2 linked regions of the Methylosarcina fibrata AML-C10 genome follow. The protein of the gene in region 2 interacts with the protein of the main gene of each other region in a pairwise test. Links are inferred from orthologs where the notes say so. Each region holds a gene or a part of one and is shown on either strand. Other genes may lie near its edges.

The links.
Region 1: the proteins of recJ (region 2) and A3OW_RS0123445 interact in binary tests that used the Escherichia coli proteins (3 or more experiments, as listed by UniProt). The link is inferred for Methylosarcina fibrata AML-C10 from one-to-one orthologs.

The regions. Positions count from the first base shown.
Region 1 is NZ_KB889966.1:29,406-34,045, reverse strand. The notes cover bases 13-2,927. They hold A3OW_RS0123445 (DNA topoisomerase 3), read left to right. Parts: upstream 13-335; coding sequence 336-2,519; downstream 2,520-2,927. Other genes in these bases: A3OW_RS28975 (strawberry notch-like NTP hydrolase domain-containing protein), read left to right, coding at 2,747-2,927; A3OW_RS0123440 (hypothetical protein), read left to right, coding at 2,523-2,741; traF (conjugative transfer signal peptidase TraF), read left to right, coding at 13-328. Outside these bases: more of traF, read left to right, coding at 1-12; more of A3OW_RS28975, read left to right, coding at 2,928-4,640.
Region 2 is NZ_KB889965.1:885,606-892,428, reverse strand. Bases 2,853-5,723 are described here. They hold recJ (single-stranded-DNA-specific exonuclease RecJ), read right to left. Parts: upstream 5,226-5,723; coding sequence 3,480-5,225; downstream 2,853-3,479. Other genes in these bases: A3OW_RS0104430 (DmsC/YnfH family molybdoenzyme membrane anchor subunit), read right to left, coding at 5,406-5,723; A3OW_RS26245 (EAL domain-containing protein), read left to right, coding at 2,853-3,465. In the rest of the region: more of A3OW_RS26245, read left to right, coding at 1-2,852; more of A3OW_RS0104430, read right to left, coding at 5,724-6,823. UniProt on the Escherichia coli protein: Single-stranded-DNA-specific exonuclease.

The DNA of each region.
Region 1 (4,640 bases), on a different replicon or contig from region 2:
TCATCATAGAGGCTATTTCGGGGCCGGTTTTTGCCCGGGCGGATACGAACAAATGTTCAAGAAAATTTTAGCGGCTAAAAATGACGTGGTTTCCATCGATGCTGCCGGCGTGTCCGTTAATGGTTCCCGCCTGCCGAACACGGCTCAGGTATCGACCGATCCTGCCGGCAGACCGTTGCCGGATTACCGCGTCGAGAATTTACGGTTGTCTGGTGACGATGTTTTACTGATAGCGGATAACAGCCCGCTGTCATTCGACGCCCGTTACTATGGCCCGGTCGATCGTTCACATATTCGCGGGGTGGTTGTCCCGCTTCTCATTTGGTAGGGGATATATGCGTTTATTCATTGCGGAAAAGCCCGACCTTGCCCGCGCTATCGTCGAAGGACTGGGCGGCGGCAGTCGGCAGACCGGCTATTTCGATTGCGGAAACGACTACGTGACCTGGTGTTTCGGCCACATGCTGCAATTGCTCGATCCGGAGGACTACGACGCGCGTTACAAAACGTGGTCGATGGACGACCTGCCTATTGCGCACATTCCTTGGCGAAAACAGCCTGCCGGCGACAAGAAAGACCAGCTTAAAATCATTACTGGCTTATTGAAGCAGGCTGACAGTGTGGTACACGCTGGCGACCCGGACGACGAAGGCCAGTTACTGGTGGATGAAATTCTGGAGTATGCCAAATGCCGAACGCCGGTCATGCGGCTGCTCATCAACGACAACAATACCGCCGTTGTGCGCCGTGCCTTGGCGAACATGCGGGACAATCGCGAGTTTGCCGGGCTATCGGCCGCAGCTGAGGCGCGCAGTGTCGGCGACCAGCTCTACGGTTATAACCTCACCCGCGCTTACACACTGGCGGCTCGCAAAGCCGGCTATCAGGGCGTGCTGAGTGTCGGCCGTGTACAGACGCCGATTCTCGGGCTGGTCGTGCGCCGTGATCGCGAATTCGAAGCTCATACCAAGAGTTTTTATTATATTGTCGCCGGGCAGTTCCAGATTCAGGGACTGGAATTTCCGGCCCGGTATCAGATCGCCGACGGCGATCCGGTGGACGACAAGGGGCGACTCATCGATCCGGTTCACGCGAACAGCATCGCGGACGCCGTTCGCGGCAAGCCGGCCCGGATTGTGTCGGCCGACACCAAACAGAAAGAGCAGCATCCTCCCCTGCCCTACAATCTGTTGAAGCTGCAAACCGACGCCTCACGGAAGTTCGGGTTCAAGCCGGACCAGACCAAGGACATCACGCAAACGCTGCGGGACAAGCATCGGCTCATCACATACAATCGTAGCGACTGCGAATATCTGAGCGAGGAGCAGCACGCGGATGCGCCCCAGGTTCTTGCCGCGATCGCGGTGACCGCACCCATTCTGGCTCCGGTTGCGCAACGCGCTGACCCGGCGCTAAAAAGCCGCGCGTTCAATTCCGCCAAGGTATCGGCTCACCACGGCATCATTCCAACCGAAGCGACGGCCGACCTGTCGAAATTGACTGACGGCGAGCAGAAAATATACCTGCTGATCGCCCGCGCCTACATCGCACAGTTTTGGCCTAAACACCAATACGACCAGACAGATATTCTCGTCGAGTCTGAGGGCCACCGGTTTGCCGTGCGTTCCAACGTAACCACCCGTACCGGCTGGCTTACCCTGTACAAAAACGACGCGGGGAATGAAGACCTGGAGGGCGACGAGGACACGCTCGCCGCTGACCTTCGCAACGCATGTGCCGAACAACAAGGCACGTGCGTGGAAGCCACCGCCGAGCAGATGGAAACCAAGCCGCGACCGCTCTATACGATGGCAACCTTGCTCGCTGACCTGACGCGCGTAGCCAAGTACGTGCGTGATGATCGATTGCGTAAGCTCCTTATAGAAAAAGACAAGGGCAAGGAAGGCGAGCACGGCGGCATCGGTACGCCGGCTACGCGCGACACGATCATCGCTACGCTGTTCGAGCGCGGCTATCTGGCTGAGAAAGGCAAGAGCATCGTCAGCACGCCGACCGGCCGGGAGTTCTACGACTGCCTGCCCGACCAGGCGAAATATCCGGATATGACCGCTCTATGGCACGAACAGCAAAAGGCTATACAGGCCGGCGAACACAACGCCGAATCGTTTGTGCGCGAACTCTTGGCCTACATCGGCGAGGAAGTCGATGCGGTCAAAGTCAATGGGATCGGAATCAAGACCGATACCCATCCATGTCCGGATTGCGGCCGTCCGTTACGCCGTATCAAGAAAAAGGACAAAAACGAGTTTTTTTGGGGCTGCACCGGCTTTTCCGAGGGCTGTAAATATGCCTGTGAGGACAAAGCCGGCAAGCCGGTCCCGAAGGAAGCCGCAGCGGTATCCACGCTGCACAAATGTATGGCGTGCGGAAAGGGGCTGACTCGCAGGCCAAGTAAAAAACGGGGCGTGTTCTGGTGGGGCTGTAGTGGTTATCCCGCCTGTGACAAAACCTATCCCGACATCAAAGGCCGGCCCGATTACAGCAAACGTAAGGAGTAAGTCATGAGTGAGAACAACGTTGTTTCTATCGTTACCCCGGATAACGAGCTGATCCCAAGCGGTTCCGGTGCGGTGGCCGAAAAATTGGCCGACGCCATGATCCCCGGTTATGTCGTCGAGTTCGATCCCGAGGAGGCCGAACAAGCGGGCGCATTCGTTGAGGATGCCCTGACCGAAGAGGATGCCCTCGAAGGTGCGGCAGATTTGGCGGATGAGGAATAAGCTGGATGGCAAATAAATCACAAAATAATACAGGTCAGCTAGACCTGTTTAATGATTGGCTGATCGTGGAGCCGGCTGCGGTCGGGCAACCTCAAGCCGTTCTGGAACCGGTTCCAGAACCGTTACCGGCGATTACAGCCGCCCCGACCTTCGACGAATTTCGCCATCGGCTTGCAATCGAACTGGCTGCAAAACTCGGCCAGGACGGCGAGATCACGAGCGCATTCCTCACCCAGACTGCTAACCGAGTTTTCGGCGGCACCCAGGCCGATGGAACGTATTCGCCGAAAGACGCTTACGATGCCATGGAAGCCGCTTTTAATATCCATTTGTTAGCCACAGAACCCGCCGACTGGATTGACAACGGAGCTGATTGGGCGCAGGCGAAGGCGGCGGAATTGACTCAGCGCATCCAGCGGTTGCCGACCCAAACCCGACGCGATCCGGAAATGGACGAGTGGCAGCAGTTCAGCACGCCGCCGGCACTTGCTTTCGTTGCGAATTGGGTTGCGGCTATCCGGCCTGACGATCGGATGATGGAGCCGTCCGCCGGCACCGGCGACCTGGCTATCTGGTCCCACATCGCCGGCGCCGATGTCGTGCTGAACGAACTCGCTCCACGCCGGCAAGCCTTGCTGGCTCAGTTGTTCCCCGACGCGACGCTGTTCCGCGAGAATGCCGAACAGCTCGATAACGTGCTGCCGGCCGACACCATTCCTACCGTGATCGTGATGAATCCGCCGTTTTCATCGACGGCGGGCCGTGTTCAGGGCCAGCGTAGTAACGCGAACGGTGCGAAGCACATCGAGCAGGCGTTACGGCGGCTTACCGACGGCGGGCGTCTGGTGGCGATTGTCGGCCAAGGCATGGCCGCCGATCGGCCGGCATTCAGGGCTTGGTGGTATCAAATCGAGGCGAAATACACCGTCCGCGCGAATATCGGGATCGACGGCCGGGAGTATGCGAAATACGGTACGAGTTTCGACAACATTATTCTGGTGATCGACAAAACCGGACCTACTATTCAACCCGTTTTAACAGGGCGTGTCGCGACCGTCGCCGAACTGCCCGCTTTACTGGAGAACATCCGCAATGAACGTAAACCTCTACAACGCGGACCCGTTGAATCAACAGGCCGCGACGATTCTCACACAGTACAGGATTCCATTCGACCCGAGCAGGGAACTGGCGGCGCTGGTACTGATTCGCGAAGCGCTCGAACGAAGTCTATTGGAGACGCCGACGATTCCCGAGCCGTTGCTGCTGATAGCGAAGCTGTCGGCGAATCCGTCTCTGGCGATGAGCCTGATGACCGAATCGGAGCCCGGAGTGACGTTCGAGATAACGTTACCGGAGAGCCTGGAGGAAGCGGCGGCGGCGATCTTGGAGGAGCTGGTAGCGTCGTTGAAAGCTCAGGAACCGGCGGCTTTGCTATAGAGGCGACGAAGACCGTTGCCGGCGAATTTACCGATTCCGTTTTCGCGCGTTACACGCCGCAACGGTTGAGCATCCCGGATGCTCATGCGCACCCGGGTAAATTGGTCCAGTCGGCCGCCATGTCGGCCGTCGAGCCGCCCGCGCCGACCTACACCCCGGCACTGCCGGCCCGCGTCGTTCGGCAGGGGTTGTTATCGATCGCGCAGCTTGAGTCCATCGTTTACGCCGGCCAGGCCCATTCGGAGCTGTTGCCGAACGGTTCGCGCAAGGGCTTTTTCATCGGCGACGGGACGGGCGTTGGCAAGGGCCGTGAAATCTCAGGCATCATTCTGGATAACCTCATGCAAGGCCGCAAGAAGGCGGTATGGGTCAGTTTCAACGAGGGTCTTCTCAACGATGCCCGCCGGGATTATTCGTCTATCGGCGGCGATCCGGACCGCATTTTCTTTCAGGGCAAGACCA
Region 2 (6,823 bases):
CGGATGCATCAATCGTTGCAACAGACCCTGAAAACACAGAAGCGCCAGGAACAAAAACTGGTGGTGACTTTGCAAAGCATCGGTAACGGCGTGATCGCTACCGATAACCATGGCATCATTATCCGGATCAATCCGGCCGCCGAACAGTTGACCGGCCGGCAAAGCCGGGAATGCATCGGGCAGCCCATAGAGACAGTGTTCGACGTCATTCATGCCGAAACGCATCAATCGGTTCCGTCCCCTGTCCGGCAGGTGCTCGAAACCCGTCAAACGATTCGGCAAGCGAACCATACCCTGCTGCTTTCCAAAACGGGCGGCCATTTTCACATCGAAAGTAATGCGGCTCCCATTGTCGATGAAAGCGGCCAATTTCATGGAGTCGTACTGACTTTTACCGACGTTACCGCTACCTGCCGGCTGCGCGATCAACTTCGCCGCGAGAAACAATATCTTCATCACATTCTCGACAACAGCGCCATAGCGATTTATACGCTCGCGCCGGCACCGAAGACCGAAACCGGCTTCAAATTCAATTTCGGCTCGGCCAGAATTACGGAACTGACCGGTTTTAGCCTTAACGACTGGCAAACCATGGACAACTTATGGCTTTCCAGAATTCATCCGGACGATCTGGCCAAGGTCAAGCTGGCAAATCGGCAAGTACTTGTCAAAGGCAAGGTCATACAACACTATCGTTTTTTGCATGCCGACGGCAATTATCGCTGGATTGAAGATCATTTATCGGTTTTAACCGATTCGGAGGGGAAAGTAACCGAACTGATGGGCGTCTGGATCGACATGACCGACGCCAGGATAGCCGAGCAAAAAAATCAGATGATGGGCGTAATGCTCGACCAGTCCATTAATGAAATCCATATCATCGACAGCCGGACCCTGCATTTCATCCACGTCAATCAGGGCTGCGTCGACAACCTGGGATACCGTCTGGAGGAACTCGTTAATAGGTCAATACTGGAGATTTATCCCGAATATTGTTCCGACTCCTATGCGCGTTTAATCCGGCCGCTATTAAGCGGCGACCAGTCCCGTCTGCATTTCGAAACGATTCACCGGCGCAAGGACGGATCCTGTTATCCGGTGGAAGTATGGCTGCAATTGTACCGTAATACGCCGGATTCTCTGGTCGCCATTGCGCTCGACGTCACGCAGCGTAAAAATCATGAAGAAAAGATCAAACGCCTGAATAATTTTTACGCCACTCTCAGCAAAATAAACCAAGCCATCGTGCAAATCAACAATGAAGCCGATTTGTTCGAAACGGTCTGCAAGATCTCCGCTCAGATCAATCACGTGAAGATGGCGTGGATAGGCCTGCCGGATGCCGGCGGTCATCTTCTGTACGCTGTCGCCGCGGCCGGAGAAAGACTCGACTGCCTGCATCAACAAAGGATTCCCCTTCAGGCGGATACGCCTCAGGATTTATGCCCGACAAGCCGGGCATTTATTGAAAGCCGGATCATCGTCGTGAACGACTTCCGGAACGACGCCGAAACGCCGGCCGGGCTGTCCATGATCGAAAAAAGTCAGGGCTGGGAATCGTGCTGCGCGATACCGATCACTCTTAACCGGCAGCCTTACGCCGTGCTGAGCGTTTATTCGAATCAGCAAAATTTTTTCGATCTGGAAGTGCTCGATCTACTGGCCGAACTCGGCCTGGATCTGTCTTTTGCGTTAAATATGTACGCGCAGGACGCAGCCCGGAGATCCGCAGAAAAAAAGCTGGAATTGTCGGCCAGAGTCTTTCACCAAAGTCAGGAAGCGATCGTCATTATCGACAGTGATAAAAAGATTGTTTCCGTGAATCAGGGATTTACACGAATTACCGGCTACGAGGAACGGGAAGTGCTGGGTAAAAAACCGCGGATTTTTTCTTCGGGTCTGCATAACAAGAATTTCAATCGCTCCATGTGGAAATCCTTGACGGAAACCGGCTTCTGGCAGGGCGAGATGGTGGACCGGAAAAAAGAAGGCAGTCTTTATACGGCCTGGCTGACAATCACTTTGGTCCGGAATGAAGATGGCCGATTCGTCAATTTCATCGGAATATTTTCCGATATAACCCAGTACAAAACAGCCAAACAACAGATCGAACGTCTGGCTCATTACGACGTTTTGACCGGCTTGCCCAACCGACTGCTGTTCAAGGCACGGATCGATCATGAAATCGTCATTGCCGAGCGTCATAAAAAAACCTTCGCGCTGTTGTTCATCGATCTGGATCATTTCAAGAACATCAACGATGCCTTGGGACATTCCGTTGGCGATCAGGTGCTGATCGAAGTCGGTAAACGATTGATCAGCGCGGTGCGCGATGAAGATACCGTTGCCCGAGTGGGAGGCGACGAGTTCAACGTTCAACTGATGGACTGTGACTGGCAGGGCGCCGCCAAAACCGCCAATCACATTATTGCCCTCATGGCCGAACCCATTCAATACGAACATTATCAATTGTATATTAAGCCGTCGATCGGCATCAGCCTCTATCCCGAAAACGGGGACAGTTATGAAACACTGACGCGGAATGCCGATACTGCACTGTATCAAGCCAAAATCCAGGGCAGAAATCAATACCGGTTTTTCACCAAAGCAATGCAAAATCAGATGCAAAGACGCATGGAAATCGAGCATCAACTGAGACATGCATTGGAACGGAATGAATTGGCGCTTTATTTTCAACCTCAAATCGATACTCAAACGCGTCAGATCAACGGCGCCGAAGCCTTGCTGCGCTGGCAGCATCCCGAGTGGGGCATGGTTTCGCCTTCGGAATTCATACCGGTGGCCGAAGAGTGCGGCTTGATCCTGAGCATTGGCGATTGGGTGCTGGAACAATCGATAGCCCATGCCAGCCAATGGCATCTGGACGGTTTCCCTTTGACCGTTGCAGTCAATCTATCCCTGGCTCAATTTCGAGCCGACACCTTATACGAAAAAATAAAAACCACACTGGCCCGTTATCAACTGGCTCCGCGCTTTCTGGAACTGGAACTGACCGAAAGCGTGGCCATGCAGAACGTTGAGATGGCGATAGAAATCACTCGGCAACTAACCGAACTGGGCATCGAGATCTCGATCGACGATTTCGGCACGGGCTATTCCTCTCTGAATTACCTGCAGCGCTTTTCGCTGCACAAACTCAAGATCGATCAGTCCTTTACCAAAGAAATGCTGCATAACAAGGAAAGCGAAAACATCGTCGATGCTATCATCAGTCTGGCGAAAAGCCTGAATTTGAAAACGATCGCCGAAGGGGTGGAAAACGAGCAGCAACTTTCTCTGTTCAAGCAAAAACAATGCGATGAAATTCAAGGCTACTATTTCAGTCCGCCGCTGCCGGCCGATGAATTTAATCGTCTGATCAAGCAAGAGTTTATGGCTAAAATCCCCATTCGCCGCTTGCAGCCGGTCAGTTTACAAAAAAAATCGGAAAAAAATTCAGGATGAACGATCGAGCCCGGTCAGGCGATTTTTTCGAGATACTGTACAATAAACTGAATGCTGCGCTGGCCTCTGAACTCGTTAATGTCCAGTTTATACGCCGCGAGGCACGATCTTATTCCGAGCCATTGTTCCGGGTGATCGATGAAAAAGGCAATGGCGTCGATCAAGAGGCTCCCTGCCGGTATTCTAAGCACCAGTTTCAGATGACGTTGGCCGACAACGGTCGATTGCACCACCTCGAAAACGCCGTGAAACACCGGTTCCGGAAAGCCCTGCCCCCACGTGGCCGACTGCTGTAATAGTTCGGCAAAAGCCACGGTCATATCCTGTTCGGACAATTCGCCGTCGGATAGGACTTTCTGTTCCAGATCGACTTCGTGCAGACGCTTTCTGACCATTTCGTCGAAAGCCAGGGCAAAGGGCGGGTAATCGTGCATGCAGAGAGTCAACCCGGCCGCCATCGCGTGGCCGCCGAATTTGCTCAGGAGTTTCGGATGGGCCGCGGCGATGTCGCTGAGTACGTCGCGGATGTGCACGCCTGGAATCGAACGGGCCGAACCCTTGATCAGATCCTTGCCGGCCGGAGCAAAGGCGATCACCGGCCGATGCAGGCGGTCCTTGATGCGCGAAGCCAGGATCCCGATCACGCCCTGATGCCAGTTGGCGTCGTACAGGCACACGCCGGCCGCCAGATGGTTTTCGTCGAGCACCCGCATTTCGTTCAATAACTGCATCGCCTCGTGTTTCATCTGGCCTTCGATCTCCTTGCGGCCGCTGTTGAGATCGTCCAGTTGCAGCGCCAGCTCCTTCGCCAGGGTCGGATCGTCGGTTAGAAGGCATTGAATGCCCAGCGACATGTCGTCGAGACGTCCCGCCGCATTGATCCTGGGGCCCAAGGCAAAACCCAGGTCGGCAGCCAGCAGAGTTTCCGCCCGGCGCCCCGCGACTTCGATCAGGGCGTTGATGCCCGGATGGCCCCGGCCCATGCGGATTCTAAGCAATCCCTGATGCACCAGAATCCGGTTGACCGCGTCCAGTTCCACGACGTCGGCCACCGTGCCCAAGGCGACGTAATCCAGAAGCTGGGCCAGATTGGGCTCCTGCAATCCACGTTGTGCAAACCATTTCTTGTCGCGCAGGCGGCTTCTCAGCGCCATCAGGATATAAAAAATCACCCCGACCCCGGCCAGGACCTTGCTCGGAAAGCGGTCTTCGGGCAGATTCGGATTGACGATGGCGTCGGCTGCGGGCAGTTCCGGGCCCGGCAAATGATGATCGGTCACCAGTACGGTCATCCCGGCTTCTTTCGCGGCTTTGACGCCGTCGAGGCTGGAGATGCCGTTGTCGACGGTAATCAGCACGTCGGGCTGCTGTTGTTTGACCAGCTCGACGATTTCAGGCGTCAGGCCATAGCCGTATTCAAACCGGTTGGGCACGACGAACGACACCCCCCCTGCCCCCATCATTTGCAGCCCTTTCATCGCCACGGCGCAACTGGTGGCGCCGTCGGCGTCGAAATCGGCGATCACGGTAATCTTCTGCCGTTGTTCCAGCGCCGTGATCAGATGGGCGACCATTTCTTCCATGCCCGAAAGTAGCCAGGGCGACGGTAATTTCGCCAGGGTTCGCTCCAGTTCCTCTTGGGAACGGATGCCTCGCGACCGTAAAATGCGCGCCAACATCGGGTGCATCTCGCCGAATTCAGCGCGTTTGTTGATCATGGGACGAATTTCGATGACTTTCTTGACGCCGTGATAATACATAGATGGTTTAAAGAAAAACCGGCGGCTGCCGGTCTTTTACGGATGGGAATTGGCGGACATTATAACGTGAATAAGCGCCTACCATGCACGTCCGGCATTTAATAAATTCGCTCCATCAAAAAATAAAAAGGCCCGAGTTACAACTCACTCGGGCCGATGCGAATCAGAAGAGCAAATAATTTATTTGCCGAATATCCCTTTCACATGCGCGATCATGTCCTGAATTGAATTTTCCCTGATCGTCTCCAGCAGTTCCCCTAATTTGAACGGGTGATGATGCTCGTAAGCGACGCCGTGCTGGGGCATTTCGGCCAGACCGGTTTCCCTGGCGTGCTCGATGAAACCGCTGTTTTTCCAGAAGAACGCGCCGGGCATGGTGGTGGGAATCACCAGCACGAAGAACAGCGAACGGCCGAAAGCGCTGCCGGTCAGCATCGACAGCAATAACGCCAGACCTGCGATTAAACCGAGATAATCCGAAAAGCCGTGGAGAGCCAGGAAGAGAGTCAACATCAGACTGACGCCCAGCAGGACGTTTCGGAAAATATACGATTTCCCGTATTGGGTCACCTGGCGATAGTAAGACGCCGCGCCTTCGTGATTGCTGTGCCGCATGTCATGGGCATGCGCCAGATGGCCGATGCCTTCCAGCGCCAGTCCCGTCATCATGATGAGGATCAGCGTGTGCAGCACTGTTCGGGTGCTTTCAACGGCCAGCGGCTGCGTTACGACGCACATCGCGGCAATGATCAACGCTCCCAAACCGAGCATGGAACCTAGGAATGCCGATCCGGTTTGCCAGTGGTTCCAGAAGGGCCGGGCCGGAATCCGGTACAGTTTGTACATATAGAACAGGCCGACCGCGCCGCCGGCTACGCCGATCAAAGCAAAAGCATTCGCCAGAAACCGGGCGAAAGCATGATCGAACAAGGCAAAAAAGACATGGCCCAGCAAGCCGGTGTAAAACAGCGAAACGCCGGCGATTTCACGGCTCACCGGCGACCATCTGAGGTTATTGAATCCCCGGTAAAAACGATGCGGTTTGCCAAGATGCATGTTCAATTTGAACAGCCCAGTCGTTGCGATCATAACCAAAGCGATCAGCAAGGGCCATTTCAGATACGGTTCCTGCAATGCCGCCAGCAAAGGCAAGCCGAGCCAGGAAGCCGCGACCGTCATGATAAAAGCCCCGACCGTCGCCTGGGTGCATAAGGTAAAAATAACATGCGCGCTTTCATGGCTGGTCAGCAGTTTTTTCAAGTTCCAATGTTTTTCCCATCGGTGCTTGTCATCGACGGCCGTCCTGAACAGGCCTTTCTCTTCCTCGTCGTCGCGCAGGTATTTCAGCGGCATCGCGTCGGTGCGGGTGATTTCCTTCGGCATCGGGCGGTTTTGCTGAAAACGGATATTGGGATGGGTAATTTCGGTGGACGGGAACCCCGGAATTGCGGTTTTAGCCTGCACCCGGTTTTGCGGAATGTTTTCAATCACGCCGAAATCTAGCGCATTGCCCAGGCAGGCGGCAACGCAGGCCGGTTTCAGATTGACTTCAAGCCGGTCCACGCACATATTGCATTTGGACACCTCGCCCTTGACCG